Regions from separate parts of the Pseudoalteromonas sp. S3785 genome, predicted to be linked through region 1. Evidence: predicted binding sites of a transcription regulator. Region 1 holds the regulator's gene; the other holds the start of a gene.
What was found. The regulator FliA, encoded in region 1, starts transcription of late flagellar genes. The targets are predictions, from matches to a motif close to CTAAAGNTNNNNNNNNNNNNGCCGATA.
Positions count from the first base shown of each region.

Region 2: a site for FliA is predicted at 5,096-5,122, ahead of CWC17_RS02300 (DUF5610 domain-containing protein). Genes of this name have one in related genera too.

Region 1 covers NZ_PNCT01000021.1:43,418-50,998, reverse strand. Annotated here, with positions in the region: gene CWC17_RS05830 (flagellar motor protein MotB) at 1-21, opposite strand, end outside; gene CWC17_RS05825 (flagellar motor protein) at 27-791, opposite strand; gene CWC17_RS05820 (protein-glutamate methylesterase/protein-glutamine glutaminase) at 784-1,929, opposite strand; gene CWC17_RS05815 (chemotaxis protein CheA) at 1,980-4,193, opposite strand; gene CWC17_RS05810 (protein phosphatase CheZ) at 4,209-4,976, opposite strand; gene cheY (chemotaxis response regulator CheY) at 4,992-5,375, opposite strand; gene CWC17_RS05800 (RNA polymerase sigma factor FliA) at 5,417-6,127, opposite strand; gene CWC17_RS05795 (MinD/ParA family ATP-binding protein) at 6,154-7,014, opposite strand; gene flhF (flagellar biosynthesis GTPase FlhF) at 7,007-7,581, opposite strand, start outside.
Region 2 covers NZ_PNCT01000006.1:18,184-25,764, forward strand. Annotated here, with positions in the region: gene ccoG (cytochrome c oxidase accessory protein CcoG) at 1-1,034, shown strand, start outside; gene CWC17_RS02275 (serine/threonine protein kinase) at 1,082-2,056, shown strand; gene CWC17_RS02280 (thiol:disulfide interchange protein DsbA/DsbL) at 2,087-2,710, shown strand; gene CWC17_RS02285 (thiol:disulfide interchange protein DsbA/DsbL) at 2,729-3,367, shown strand; gene CWC17_RS02290 (2-thiouracil desulfurase family protein) at 3,426-3,878, shown strand; gene trmA (tRNA (uridine(54)-C5)-methyltransferase TrmA) at 3,889-4,986, opposite strand; gene CWC17_RS02300 (DUF5610 domain-containing protein) at 5,152-6,291, shown strand; gene murI (glutamate racemase) at 6,357-7,154, shown strand; gene CWC17_RS02310 (RNA recognition motif domain-containing protein) at 7,117-7,581, opposite strand, start outside.

The DNA of each region.
Region 1 (7,581 bases):
ACGTAGGCGCCGGCGTAACATAAAAGTTACTCTACCACGACATTAGGGCGCTCTGTGCGATAAGCTTCAAGCTTTAATTCTATGTTAATAGGACTTTCGCCAAGGCTTATCGCTATTACCCCTTCGGCCATCATTTCATGGTAAAGCATTTTTTGCTCTACGCGCTGTTTAAGTTTATTGGCCATAGGTAAAAATAATAAGTTAGCTAACCCCACCCCATATATTGTTGCAATAAAAGCGGTCGCAACCCCTGCACCTAGCTTTTGAGGGTCGGTAATAAATGACATAGCTTGAATAAGACCTAGTACGGCCCCTAAAATACCTATTGTTGGGCTATAACCCCCCATAGCTTCATACACTCTACTTGCTTCAAGTAAACGGTCACGTTCAAGCATTAAGTCTATTTCTAAAGTGTCGCGAAGCTTTTGCTCCGAACACCCATCGACAAGTAAACTAAGCCCTTTAGCTGCATAAGGGTCTGGATGACTAAGTGCCTCTTTTTCTAGTGCTAAGTAGCCTTCTTGGCGAGCTTTGTGCGACCACGTTTTAATTTGTTCTATGGCTTGTTCAATATTGTCTTGTGGTGCAAAAAACACCCAATGGCTTATACTTAGCGTTTTTTTAAAGGTACTTGTAGCCGTTTGTAACATAACGGCGCCTAAGGTGCCGCCAAGCACAATAATAAGTGCAGGGCCGTTAAATAACGCAGTGACAACGCCGCCCTCTAAAGCATAACCAATCGCTATGGCGCCCAGGGCGATGACTAATCCTAAAACAGAAAGCTTATCCACAGCCTGTCTCTCTTTTGATTCTTGCTGCTACATCGTTAAGGGCTAAATGTTCTGAGGCAAGCCCTGCGTTTGCAATAGCTTGCGGCATACCGTATACAACACAGCTTTTTTCATCTTGCGCCCAAATTGTTGCGCCAGCTTGCTTAAGCATTCGAGCGCCATCGCGCCCATCGGCTCCCATGCCTGTTAAAACAATTGCAAGTGCATCTCCTTGATAGCTTTTAGCAACACTTGCAAACGTCACATCAACACTAGGTTTGTAGCTTATACGCTCACTGTTATCTTCAAACACACGCAGTGTTTTATTACCACTTCGCCCCTCAACCATCATTTGCTGCCCGCCTGGTGCTAAATAAGCTGTGCCAGCTTCTAGTCTGTCACCTTGTTGTGCTTCTTTTACACGTATTTTGCAAAGGCTATTTAATCGTGCCGCAAACGCAGGCGTAAAGGCTGCAGGCATGTGTTGAATTAACAAAATAGGGTGGGCAAAATTAGCAGGTAGCTGGGTTAATATAGTTTGTAAAGCAACAGGCCCCCCGGTTGAGGTGCCAATAGCTACTATTTGATAATGTTTACCACTAGCACGCGTGGGCATACTGGATGTAGCTGTTGCTTGCACTGGGGCGGCACGTTGAAAGCTTCTATCGGGTTGTTTTACTGATGAACTTGTTGTCGCTAGTTTGCTCGTTGGTGAACCAGCTGGCTTACTTGATGTTAACGGCCTTATTGGACGAGGTGCACGCCTACGACCAATTTCCTTCACTTTAGTTTGCAATAGCTTGATTGCATCTTCGTTATTTCTGGCAATGTCCTCAAACTTTTTCGGTAAAAAATCCATTGCGCCGGCATCAAGTGCATCTAACGTTGCTGTAGCACCATCGCGAGTTAAGGAAGAAAACATAAGTATTGGCGTGGGGTTGCTTGCCATAATTTCTTTCACAGCGCTAATACCGTCAAGCACAGGCATCTCTACATCCATGGTGATCATATCCGGACGTAACTGTTCTGTTTTGTCTACGGCTTCTCTACCATTAACAGCAAAACCTATCACTTCAATACCGCTATCTTGTTCAAGAATTTCGCTTACACGGCGGCGAAAAAAACTGGAATCGTCAACAACTAAAACTTTTACGGCCATTGCGCTCTCTTATTAATTTATGTGTAGGCATAAACATGTATGCCTACATTTTATCCTGCGTAATGCTTAAGCATGTTAGGTACATCTAAAATCAGTGCAATACCACCGTCAGATGTAATTGTTGCACCAGCCATTCCTGGCGTACCTTGTAATAACGCATCAAGAGGCTTAATAACAACTTCTTCTTGGCCAATTAATGAATCAACCACAAAGCCAACCTGCTGTGTACCTATTTGTACAATCACCACATGACCTTGTGCTTTTCGCTGAGAGCAATCAGCATCTTTAACTAGCCAATGCTCTAAATAGAAAAGGGGTATCGCTTTTTTACGAACAATAATTGTAAGCTGACCGTCTACCACATTGGTTTTTGTTAGATCTAAGTGGAATATTTCACTCACACCAGCAAGCGGTAACGCAAATGTTTGCTCACCAACAATCACCATAAGTGTAGGCAAAATAGCTAACGTTAAGGGGACTTTTATCTCTAAAATTGTACCTACGCCCAATTCAGACTGGATATTAACAGAGCCATTAAGCTGGGTGATTTTAGTTTTTACTACATCCATGCCTACACCACGACCAGAAATATCAGATATTTCTTCTTTGGTCGAAAAACCAGGCGCAAAAATTAGGTTATATGCTTCAGTGTCTGATAAACGACTTGCCTGATCATGGTCAATAACGCCTTTACTAATCGCTATTTTTTTCAGCTTTTCAGCGTCCATCCCTGCACCATCATCTTTAATGGTTAACAAAATATGGTCGCCTTCTTGTGAAGCCGATAAAGTAACATTACCTGTTCTAGGTTTACCCGCAGCCTCACGCGCTGCGGGCATTTCAATACCATGATCTACCGAGTTGCGCACTAAATGCACTAACGGATCGGCTAATGCCTCAACTAAGTTTTTGTCTAAGTCGGTTTCTTCACCTACAAGCTGTAAGTTAATTTCTTTATTTAAGCTGCGTGCTAAATCACGCACAACGCGAGGAAAACGACCAAATACCTTTTTGATGGGCTGCATTCGCGTTTGCATTACTGCACCTTGAATATCAGCGGTGACTACATCAAGATTTGATATCGCCTTGCCCATCGCTTCACTGTCTGTATTGGTCGCTAAACTGACTAGCCTATTTCGTACTAATACCAGCTCGCCAACCATATTCATTATTTGATCTAAACGCTTAGTATCAACACGTACCGTGGTTTCAGCAGGCGGAGGCGTCGCTTTTTTAGGAGTTGCGCTGCTTGCTGGCTTATCAACCATTTTAGGGGCCGGTGCTGCTTTTGCCGCAGGTGCTTGCTTAGCAACTGGTGCTGGCTCTGGTTTTGCTGGCGTTTGTGCGACAGGTGCTGCCTTAGGTGGCTGCGGTGCAGGTGTCTCAGCTTCTTTTGATTCTGGTGCTCCGCCTTTGCCATGCAGTTCATCAAGCAATGCTTCAAATTCATCATCACTGATTTCATCATCGCCAGTATCATTTGTAACAGACACTGGAGGTGGTGTAGTATCTTTAACTTCCGGCTCTTTGCTTGAGGTATTGCCAGCAACAGGGCCAAAACTACCCACACCGTGTAATTCATCCAACAAACTGTCAAACTCATCATCAGTAATGTCTGAACTTGGGTCTGGCTCTGCACTTGCACTTGGTTGCGATACCGGGCTTTGGCCTTTACCATGAAGCTCATCTAATAAGCTTTCAAATTCATCTTCTGTAATTTCATCAATCTGCGTGCTATCTGCTGAAGGGCTTGAACCTGCTACATCAAATAATTCATCAAATGCAAATGGGTCTTCTTCATCAGGTGCATTAACAGGTGCTGCGGGTTCTTGTTCAACAACTTCAGGCACTGTTTCTGTAAGCTCGTCATCCGAAGGCGGTTGACCAAGTTTATGAAGGGTTTCTAGTAATTGAGGATCTGCTGGGTCTGGCTGTTCGCGGTTTTGAATAGTAGCAAACATTTCGTTAATGGTATCTAGTGCTTGTAAAATCACATCCATCAATTCTGAATTAACGGTTCTAACCCCTTGGCGCAAGAGGTCAAATACATTTTCAGCACCATGACAAGCGTCTACAAGCTCAGTCATAGCTAAAAAGCCAGCTCCCCCTTTTACGGTATGAAAGCCCCTAAAAATAGCATTTAGTAACTCAGTATCTTCTGGGTTATTTTCTAGCTCAACTAACTGTTCAGATAAAAGCTCAAGGATTTCTCCAGCCTCTACAAGAAAGTCTTGTAAAATATCTTCATCGACTTCAAAGCTCATGCAGTTACTCTCCTCTTAGAAGCCCAAACTTGATAATAGGTCGTCGACCTCGTCTTGATCAGATACAACATCACTTCGCGACTCTTTATCAATAATAGGGCCTTCAGGACCTGCTAATGTTTGTGCGGCAACCAGTTCTTCTGTTTCTTGTTGTTCTTTACTTTCAACAGTACTGTCATCTTGTGCGGCAAATGCTGTTAAAAGGTGGATTAAACTTTCTTCTACTTCTCTAACTAATTCAATTACACGGCGGATAACCTGGCCGGTTAAATCTTGAAAATCCTGCGCCATGAGTACATTGGTCATTAAAGTCTGCAGCTCATCAGTTTTGTGATGAGAGCTATTCATAAACTTATCGATGCTGTGGCATAAAGTTTTAAACTCGCCCAGCTCAATTTCACGGTTCATAAGCCTATCCCAAGTAGGCTTAATCTGTGCAATTTCATCTGCTAGCTGCTGCGCAATAGGGAGGCTTGCTTCGACCGCATCCATTGTCTTATTAGCTGCATTTTCTGTCATTTCCATGACATAGTTTAAGCGCTTTTTCGCATCCGGAATTGCATCAGTAGTTAAATCGGTTAAACGCGTATCAAGTTCAAAGCTTTTAAGAGCTTCGTGCAACTGACGCGTTAACTTACCTACTTCGGCAAAAAGCTGCGATTGCTCTTGAGAGGCAGTATCTAAAATTAATTGGTCAGCTTTATCTTGCTCACCGTTTTCTAAAAAAACAACGAGCTGACGAGCTTGTTCTAAAGTAATTTGAGGCGCAGCTGGTGCTGACATAAGCCTCTCCTCTCATTAACCTAAGCGTTCAAACACTTTTTCTAATTTAGTTTTCAAAGTACCTGCAGTAAATGGCTTAACAATGTAACCATTAACACCTGCTTGCGCTGCCGCTATTATTTGTTCTTTTTTAGCTTCTGCTGTCACCATTAAAACCGGAATATGTTTTAATTTATCATCAGCTCGAATAGCTCGTAGCAAGTCAATACCCTGCATCCCTGGCATATTCCAATCGGTTACTACAAAGTCAAAAACCTGATTTTGCAACATAGGTAATGCTGTAGAGCCATCATCAGCTTCTTGAACATTCGTGAACCCTAGGTCACGCAACAGATTTTTTATAATACGTCTCATTGTAGAAAAATCATCAACAACAAGAATTTTCATGTTTTTATCCAAAACATCCTCCGGTGAGGTCTTAACCTATAATTTACTTACTACTAGTTTATCCAGTCATTGATTTTTGCTTTGAGCTTAATCATCGCCTGACCATGTATCTGACTTACACGCGATTCACTTACATCGAGTATATGCCCAATTTCTTTTAAATTCATTTCATCGTTGTAATACAAAGAAAGCACCATCGCATCACGCTCTGGTAAAGACTTTATCGCCTCTAACAATGAATTATTAAACCGTTCATTTTTAACATTATTAAATGGTTTGTCTAGCGCTAAATCTTGACCTGCAGGGCTAATAACATCTTCATCTACCCCAAGGTCATCTATACCTAGCACTTTACTGGAATTAACATCATTTAAAATATGATGGTATTCTTCTAGCGAAATATCAAGTTTTTCAGCTACTTCAGTATCTTTTGGCTCTCTATTTAAGCTATTTTCTAATTCTGTGATGGTTTCGGCGACTAATCTGCTTTTACGGTGCACCGAGCGAGGAGCCCAGTCACCCCTGCGCATTTCATCGAGCATAGCGCCGCGAATGCGAATACCCGCAAACGTTTCAAAGCTTGCTCCTTTACTGGCATCAAAGTTTTTTGAGGCCTCAATAAGGCCTATCATTCCTGATTGAATTAAATCATCGAGCTGAACGCTAGGAGGAAGACGAGCTATCAAATGACACGCCACTTTTTTGACAAGCGACGCATGCTTTTCAACAATCACATTTAAATTTTGTGTTGATTGATATCCCATAGCTCTTTTCACCGAAGTTGTCATAATCAGCCGTTTACTAGCTTCTCAATGAAAAATTCTAAATGCCCTGAAGGTTGATTAGGTATAGGCCACTTTACTGCTTTTGTCGCTAATGTTTTAAACGCGACTGCTGCTGGTGAGTTAGGGAAAAGATCGACAATGACTTTTTGCTTACGCGTAGATTTACGCATATTTTCATCATATGGGATGGTCGCAACAAGTTCCATTGACACATCTAAAAAACGGTCAGTTACTTTTGACAGCTTGGCAAAAAGTTCTTGTCCCTCACGCATGCTGCGCACCATGTTAGCAACAATCTTAAATTTATAAACGCCATGCTCGCGGCTAAGTACTTTAATAAGCGCGTAAGCATCAGTAATAGAGGTCGGCTCGTCGCACACAACAACCATTACATCTTGGGCTGCACGAGAAAAGCTCAGCACCATGTCAGAAATACCGGCGGCGGTATCTACAATTAAAATATCAAATTCTGTATTAAGCTCACTAAAGGCACGAATTAAGCCCGCATGCTCAGAAGGGGTTAGCTCCACCATACTTTGCGAGCCGGATGTAGCAGGCACTATTTTAATGCCGCCTGGGCCTTCAACTAAAATCTCATCAAGTTCGCACTCACCCGAAAGGACATGAGATAAGTTTTTTTCAACACGTAGTCCTAGCATTACATCACAATTAGCTAGGCCTAAATCGGCATCTAATACTAATACACGATTACCCTGCTGTCCTAAAGCAATCGCAGTATTTAATGAGACGTTGGTTTTACCCACCCCGCCTTTACCGCCGGTGACAGCGATAACTTTTACGCCGTTGTTATTGTTTTGACTCATTTTGCGCAGGCCGCTTGCTTGATCTAATACTGTGTTAATCATACATCCCTACTGTGCTTGGCGCCACCGCTTGGTGCCTTGAATGTTGTGCTTTTGCTCTTTTTAAATACAATTGCTCAGCTTTTTTTACTAGTTTTTCAGCATTTGCAACGCGAATATCTTCTGGTACACGCTGACCATTAGTAAGATACCCTATCGGAAGACGATTTTGAATCGCTATACTAATAATCTCACCTAAACTTAATGATTCATCTAACTTAGTGAAAATACAACCGCTTAGCTGAACCTTTTTAAAATGTCTCACCGTTTCTTGTAGAACATTTATTTGTGCAGTAGCACTTAATACTAAATAACTACGTATATCTACTCGTTGGTTACGCATTAAGGTGTTTAGCTGTTCAGTTAAGCGTAAATCACGTTGACTCATACCCGCTGTATCAATTAATACTAGACGCTTATTACGTAAATGATATAAAACTTCAGCTAATTCATTGGCATCTTTTACTTGTTTAACACCACAACCAATAATACGGCCATACGTAGCAAGCTGCTCATAAGCACCTATTCTGTAAGTATCTGTCGTTATAAGGGCGACTTTGTCGGCGCCAT
Region 2 (7,581 bases), on a different contig from region 1:
TTTGGTTTGAAGAAAAGTTTGAAGGCACAGCGAATCAGCGTAAAAAGCTAGATCAACGCCCGATGGACTTTGATAAGTTTTGGCGAAAAACATCAAAGCACACCAGTTGGGTTTTATTTGCCTTATATACGGCGATTTCGTTTGTCGGATACTTTACGCCTATCCGTGAATTACTCCCTGACTTTGTTACTTTTAATGTAGGTGGCTACGCGCTGGTAAGTATTGTTTTCTTTGCCGCGTGTACCTACGCTAACGCAGGGTGGATGCGTGAAATTATGTGTTTACACATTTGCCCCTATTCGCGTTTTCAATCGGCTATGTTTGATAAAGACACTTACACCGTAACGTACGATGAAAAACGCGGCGAAAGCCGAGGCCCACGTTCGCGTAAAATTGCCCACGAAGATTTAGAAATGGGCGACTGTATAGACTGTAACTTATGTGTGCAGGTGTGCCCTACAGGGATAGATATTCGTAATGGTTTGCAAGCCGAGTGTATTAACTGTGGTGCATGTATTGATGCCTGCGATGGTGTAATGGATAAAATGAATTATCCGCGTGGTCTTATTTCTTATACTACAGAGCGTAATCTCGAAACACCTGAAAATAAAACCAACCCACTGCGAGCTAAAATCATAGGTTACACGGTCATTCTGGTGGTGCTTACCAGTGCGCTGGTGGCTAACATTGCATTTAGAAAGCCTATGGACTTTGACATAATACGAGACCGTAACCAACTGTATCGTGTTGACTTTAATGGCTTGGTAGAAAACACCTATACATTAAAAGTAATCAACAAGGCGCAGTACGAGCAAACCTTTAATATTGATGTTCAAGGCCTTGAAAACTTTAAGTACATTGGCAAACAAACATTTACAGTGCAAGCAGGGCAATCGCATAATGTGCCACTGTCACTTGTGATGGACCCGTATGATTTAAAAGCGCCAATGACGGAGTTTAACTTTGTACTTTCACCGGTTAATGACCCCGATGAAAGCATATCGCAACCGAGTAATTTTTTTAAAGCGCGATAAACACACTAACAAAAGCGGGGTAACCCGCTTTTTACATTAAGAAGCCCATGAGTAAATTTAGTTTTGAAGATTTAACGCCCGACTTAATTCTCGATGCGATAGAAAGCGTTGGTGTATATGCAGAGTCAGGTTTATTAGCACTTAATAGCTACGAAAACAGAGTCTACCAATTTAAGGCGGAAGATGGCCTGCGCTACGTTGTTAAGTTTTACCGACCTGAGCGCTGGAGCAAAGCGCAAATACAAGAAGAGCATGACTTTGCATACGAGCTTGCCGAGGCTGAAGTACCCGTTGTTGCACCCATTAAGCACAACGGAGAAAGCTTATTTGAGCACAAAGGTTATGTATTTGTGTTATTTCCAAGTGTAGGCGGGCGGCAGTTTGAGGTGGATAACTTAGATCAGCTTGATGTAATGGGTCGTTTAATTGGGCGTATGCATCAAGTAGCTAAAAGCAAAGCATTTGAGCACAGACCCACGTTTAGCTGCGAAGAATATTTGCATACAGCTAAAGTTCATCTGCAAAAAAGTAATTTGGTACCTATGGGGATCAGCACGGCTTTTTACACCATATTGGACTTGGTTATTGAGCAAGCGCAAGCTCAGTATAAAAATGTGCAAACGATACGCTTACATGGTGATTGCCACGCAGGTAATATTTTATGGGCAGGCGAAGCACTTATGTTTGTTGATTTAGATGACGCTCGCCAAGGGCCGGCCATTCAAGATTTATGGATGATGCTCAGTGGCGATCGTCAAACACAGCTGTTACAGTTAGACACCCTTGTAAATGCGTATGAAGAGTTTTGTGATTTTGACCACGCTCAACTCAAATTAATTGAACCGCTTCGTGCAATGCGTATTATTCACTATATGGGTTGGGTGGCTAAACGATGGAGTGATCCGGCGTTCGTACGGAACTTTTCATGGTTTGCTGAAGACAAATACTGGGAGCAACAAATTTTAGCGCTCAAAGAGCAACTTGCCGCATTGCAAGAAGCCCCGCTGAAGTTATTGCCATAAAATTTTATTTAAAAAGTACACGAGATACCAATGCTTAAAAAATTGAAACTGAGCCTATTACTTTTATGCTTACCATTTGCAGCCTTTGCTGCACAGTTTGAAGCCGATAACCAATATACTGTTATTGATGTAGAAAAAAGCGCAGAGCCGCAAGTAACCGAATTTTTCTCGTTTTACTGTCCGCATTGTTTTAAATTTGAGCCTGTTGCAAAGGCAATTGAAAAAAGCCTACCTGCGGGCACTGAATTTATAAAAAACCACGTTAATTTTTTAGGTGGCGTATCACCACAGGCACAAAGCAACTTAAGCTACGCCTACTTAATCGCTAAAAAGCACGGTCAAGCACAAAGTATCAGCGACCAAATTTTTAAAAGTATTCATGTACAGCGCGCACCTTTAACGCAAATGAAAGACGTTAAAAAATTACTTGAAGTTAACGGTATCGATAGTGCAACGTTTGATCAAGACATTGCCAGCATGCCAATTATTTCAGCTGAGCGCGCAATGCAAGACAAACAAAATAAATATTCAAAACTAGGTGCGCTAACTGGTGTGCCTACCTTTATCGTAAACGATAAATATAAAATAAACATTAACACCATTAATAACCAGCAAGAACTGAATGAGTTAGTTGCGTTTTTATTGACACTTTAATCTCGGAGAACAATAACAATGATCAAATTAGTTAAAGCAGGTTTACTTGCATTACTACTGCCTATGGCTGCTAGCAGTGTAGCTGCCACTTATGAAGAAGGCGTGCATTACGATGTGGTTGCAGAGCGCGCCACTAAAAAGCCAGAGGTAAAAGAGTTTTTCTCATTTTATTGCCCTGCTTGTAATAACATGGAAGCATTAATTGGTGAGTTTAAGCCAAAGCTAGACAAAGACGTTAAATTTAAAAAGAGCCATGTTGATTTTGTCGGTGTTCGCGATCCAGAAAACCAACAAATGATGAGCCAAGCGTTAGCCACCGCGGAAGTACTTCCACAAAAAGATAAAATTGTTGCGGCTATTTTTAATCATATCCACACTAAGCGCGCTAAATTTAACGAGCTTGCAGATGTAAAAGATGTGTTTGTAGCGCAGGGCGTTGATGGCGATAAGTTTGATAAACTATACAAAAGTTTTTCGGTACGTACATTAAGCTCTAAAATGAAGCGTGACCAAAATTACTTTAAAGAAAAAGGCGCGCTACGTGGCGTACCAACCTTTATCGTAAATGGTAAATACAAATTAAACCTAGGCCGTGAGTCTGGTATTACTGCGCCAGAAGATATTAGTAAATTAATTAACTATTTAGCGAACAAGTAAGATTTGCTAAAACCAAAAAAGCTCCGTAAGGAGCTTTTTTGTTTATAGGGATATAGTAATGGAAAAAATATTAATATCGAGTTGTTTATTTGGCTTACCTGTTCGATACGATGGTAAAAGCCAAGCATTATTACACCCGCAAATTAATGTATGGCGTAAAGAAAATAGGTTAGTTATGTTTTGTCCTGAGGTGGCTGGTGGATTGCCAACCCCTAGAGCATCAGCAGAGATAAAACAAGGCAGAGTAGTAACGAGCACTTATGAGGATGTAACTAAAGAATTTAAATCAGGTGCAGCTAAAGCCCTAGACTTATGTAATGAGCATGCAATTCGTTTTGCTTTACTTAAAGAGTCGAGCCCTTCGTGTGGTAGAAATACAATTTATGATGGTAGCCATAGTGGGGTAAAAGTACAGGGCATGGGTATGACTGCTAAGTTGCTGATGGAGCATCAAATTGAAGTGTTTAGTGAAAATCAAATACCAGCACTTATAAAGGTGCTGGCATTATAATATTAACTCACTATTTTCTTTGTAAGAAAACACCCGATTCTATGTGATGCGTATAAGGGAACTGATCAAATATCGCAAAGCGCTTAACATGATGAGTGCGGGTTAAATGATCTAAATCGCGCTCAAGTGTGTCTGGGTTGCACGATATATAAATAATGTTCTCGTAGTTGGCCACTAAGTCACATGTAAGGGTATCCATACCTGCACGTGGAGGGTCGACTAAAATAGTTTGGCAATCGTAACTTTTTAAATCTATCCCCTCTAAACGCGAAAAGGTACGTTCACCATTCATTGCCTGGGTAAACTCTTCACTCGACATGCGAATTATATCTAAGTTATCTACTTTATTTTTAGCAATGTTGTATTGCGCTGAATGCACAGAAGACTTAGATATTTCAGTAGCTAATACGCGATTAAATGAACCCGCTAATGCGATAGAGAAATTACCATTACCACAGTAAAGCTCCAGTAGGTCATTTCTAAGTGGTTTACATAAGTCTTGTGCCCACTCCAGCATTTTTATATTCACTTTAGCGTTAGGTTGCGTAAAGCTATTTTCTACTTGTTGATAAATAAGCTCCTGGCCGTTTACGGTTAAACGCTCAGTAACAAAATCATTGCCTAGTACTTCTTTTTGTTTGCGCGCACGACCGATAAAGTCAATATTGTACTTACTGCTCAGTTTTTCTTTCAGGGCTTTTATTTCAGTTAGCCACTGATCATCGAGTGGTTTGTGATAAAGCAAGCTTACTAAAATTTCGCCACTTAATGACGATAAGTAATCGATTTGAAACAGCTTACGACGTAATACTTCACATGACTTTAAATTATCAATCATCACCTGCATAACTTCACCAACTAATGGCGCTGCAGGGTCAAAGGTGTCGACGCGAATTTTTTCTTTCGTGGCCTGATCAAACATAATATGAAATAGATCATCCCCATCGTGCCATACTCTAAATTCAGCACGTTGGCGGTAGTTAATTGGCTCAGAGCTAAACACCTCTAACGCTTGCACACCAAATCGCTTAAATTGCGACGTAATACGCTGCTCTTTCTCAGTTAGCTGCGTATCGTACTGTGTGGTATCTATTTTAATCACTGCCATTAATGCTACTACCTTATCTATGAGATCTATTTATCGGCGCTATTGTAGGGAGCGAGCAGTATTTGTCTAGTTTTGCTGATAATAAAGTTGCTGTTTTTTTAAACATACACTTTAGTTTTATCACTATTAGCCGATAATAAGCTAAGTTTGTAACGGAGGTGGATCATGAAAATCGGTAATTATGGCTATACGCCAAACAACAACGTAAACAAATTCAATAATAAAGAGGCGCTACAGCAGCCAACAATCCAATCTCCGCAAGAAAGTTCATTACAGCGAGGCAGAGAACTTGCTGCAAAAGTGCTTGGCGACAAAATGGCAGAGCAGCTAGGTTTACCTGTTGAGCAAAAACAAGCCGATAAACCTTTATTCGATTTTGATGAAATAGTAAAAAATGTACTCGACTTTGTCTCGGGCGCAGTTAATAAAGCCAAAGCCAATGGAGCCGATGACGATAAATTAAAAAATATGTTAGACGATGCGCGCACTGGAGTTCAAACCGGTATAGACGAAGCGGTTGATGAACTAAAAGGCACCGGTGTATTTAACGAAGAAATGCAAGAGGGCATCGATAAGTCAAAAGAAGGCATTTTTGAGGGGCTTGATGAGTTTGAGCAAACTCTATTTAATCCACAACCGGCCAGTGTAAGCGTAAGCCAAGCACAATATGTAAGTATGAGCAGTAACGCCGAGTATAAGTTTACAACAGCCGAAGGTGATGAAGTCAGTATTAGCTTTGCTGATGCATATGAGTCGCAAACAGCGAGCGGGTATCAGCAAAGTAATAACAGCGAATCGTTTGCCAGTTCATCGTCGCAATCTCGTGAGCTGTCTTTTTCAATGTCAGTTAATGGTGATTTAAACGAACAAGAGCAAAATGCTATTAATGCCATGATGGAAGAGCTACAAGGTGTAAGTAAAACATTCTTTAGTGGTGACTTAGATGAAGCGTTTGAAAAAGCACAAGAGCTGAGCTTAGGCAGTGAGCAACTTGTTGCATTTTCAATGGATCTTCGCCAAACAAAAACAGTTGCTACCGTTAAAAGTTATGAGCAATATCAGCCAAACCCAACAAAAGAGGTAGCCGATGCGATCGCACCTTTTAATGACGATCTAAAAAATGCATTTAATAAAGCATCGCAACTAGGCCTACAAGATCAGCTTGCCGGTATTATAGAGTGGCTAAACCGAGATCAAGCAGCGGTCGATCAGCTCGTTGATTACACCCAAGCAATGTTTGAAAACCTAAACCAATTGAATTCAGCGGGCGAGTCACTCGACGCACTAAAGTCTGAGCAAAGCTAAACTGCTTTCTTTTATAAAAACCTCATGGCAAACTGCCGTTCTTAGTAAACAGTAGGAACCAAAGTTTGTCAGCCCACATAATGGTATTTGATTCAGGTATAGGTGGCACCACTGTGCTTGAGCATATTCAAAAGCGTATTCCAAATGCACAGTACAGCTACTTTATGGATAATGCATTACTCCCTTATGGCGCGCAAACTCAGCAAACTATTATAGGCCGCTTATGCTCACTCATTTATTTTATTGAGCAAAATGCGCTTGGTGTCGATCTTATTGTTATAGCTTGCAATACAGCTTCTACATCAGCCTTAAGTGAAGTACGCAAAATTACATCAATACCTATAGTCGGCGTAGTGCCGGCAATAAAACCTGCTGCTGAAGAAACCCGCACAAAGCACATCGGCTTATTAGCAACCCCTGCCACAGTGGCAAGCCACTATACTCATACACTAATAAAAGAGCATGCCAGTAAGGTAACAGTGAGTTTATATAGCAGTGTTGAGTTGGTGGCATTGGCAGAGCAGCTATTTTTTTCTCAAAAACTAGATACATTCAAACTACATAAAGAGCTTACGCGTTTGCGCATTAACTCAGATATTGATGTACTTGTACTAGGTTGCACACATTTTCCAATCCTTAGCAACGCTCTACAAGCGCACTTTAATAACTCAGTGCAATTACTCGATTCAGGCGCGGCCATTGCCAGCAGAGTAAACTATCTATTAGATCAGCATAACTTTGGAAATAAATTTACAGACAAAAAAAAGCCGCTGCAATATTATGCAACGGCTAATGTTTTGAGTAATAAGCTAGCTATAAAGCACGTTACACTGATTGATCCGTCCCAGTGCGTAAAGAGCTAGAATCATCTTCTTGTTTTTGTTTCGCCTCACGCACTTTTAAAGTACGCTGTTGAAACTCACTATCGTTTAACTTAGCAATTGCATTGTCTGCATCTGCCTGCGCCATTTCAACAAAACCAAAGCCACGACGTTTGCCAGTATTCTTATCCTTTAATAGGCGCACGTTGAAAACTTTACCTTGTTCTTCAAACAAAGCGCGAACAACCCCTTCATTTGCACGATAAGGAAGATTACCAACATAAAGTGTTTTTGTTTTTACTTCAGCTTCTTCACCACCTTCCGATGACATTGCAGCAATAGCAATCCCACCAATTAATAAACCAGCACCAAATAGCAATGCTGGGCTTAAAGCTAAGCTGCCTAAAGCAAACTCAACAATAACAAAACCAACTACAGCAAGAATAACAGAGAAGATAAAAGATTTTTG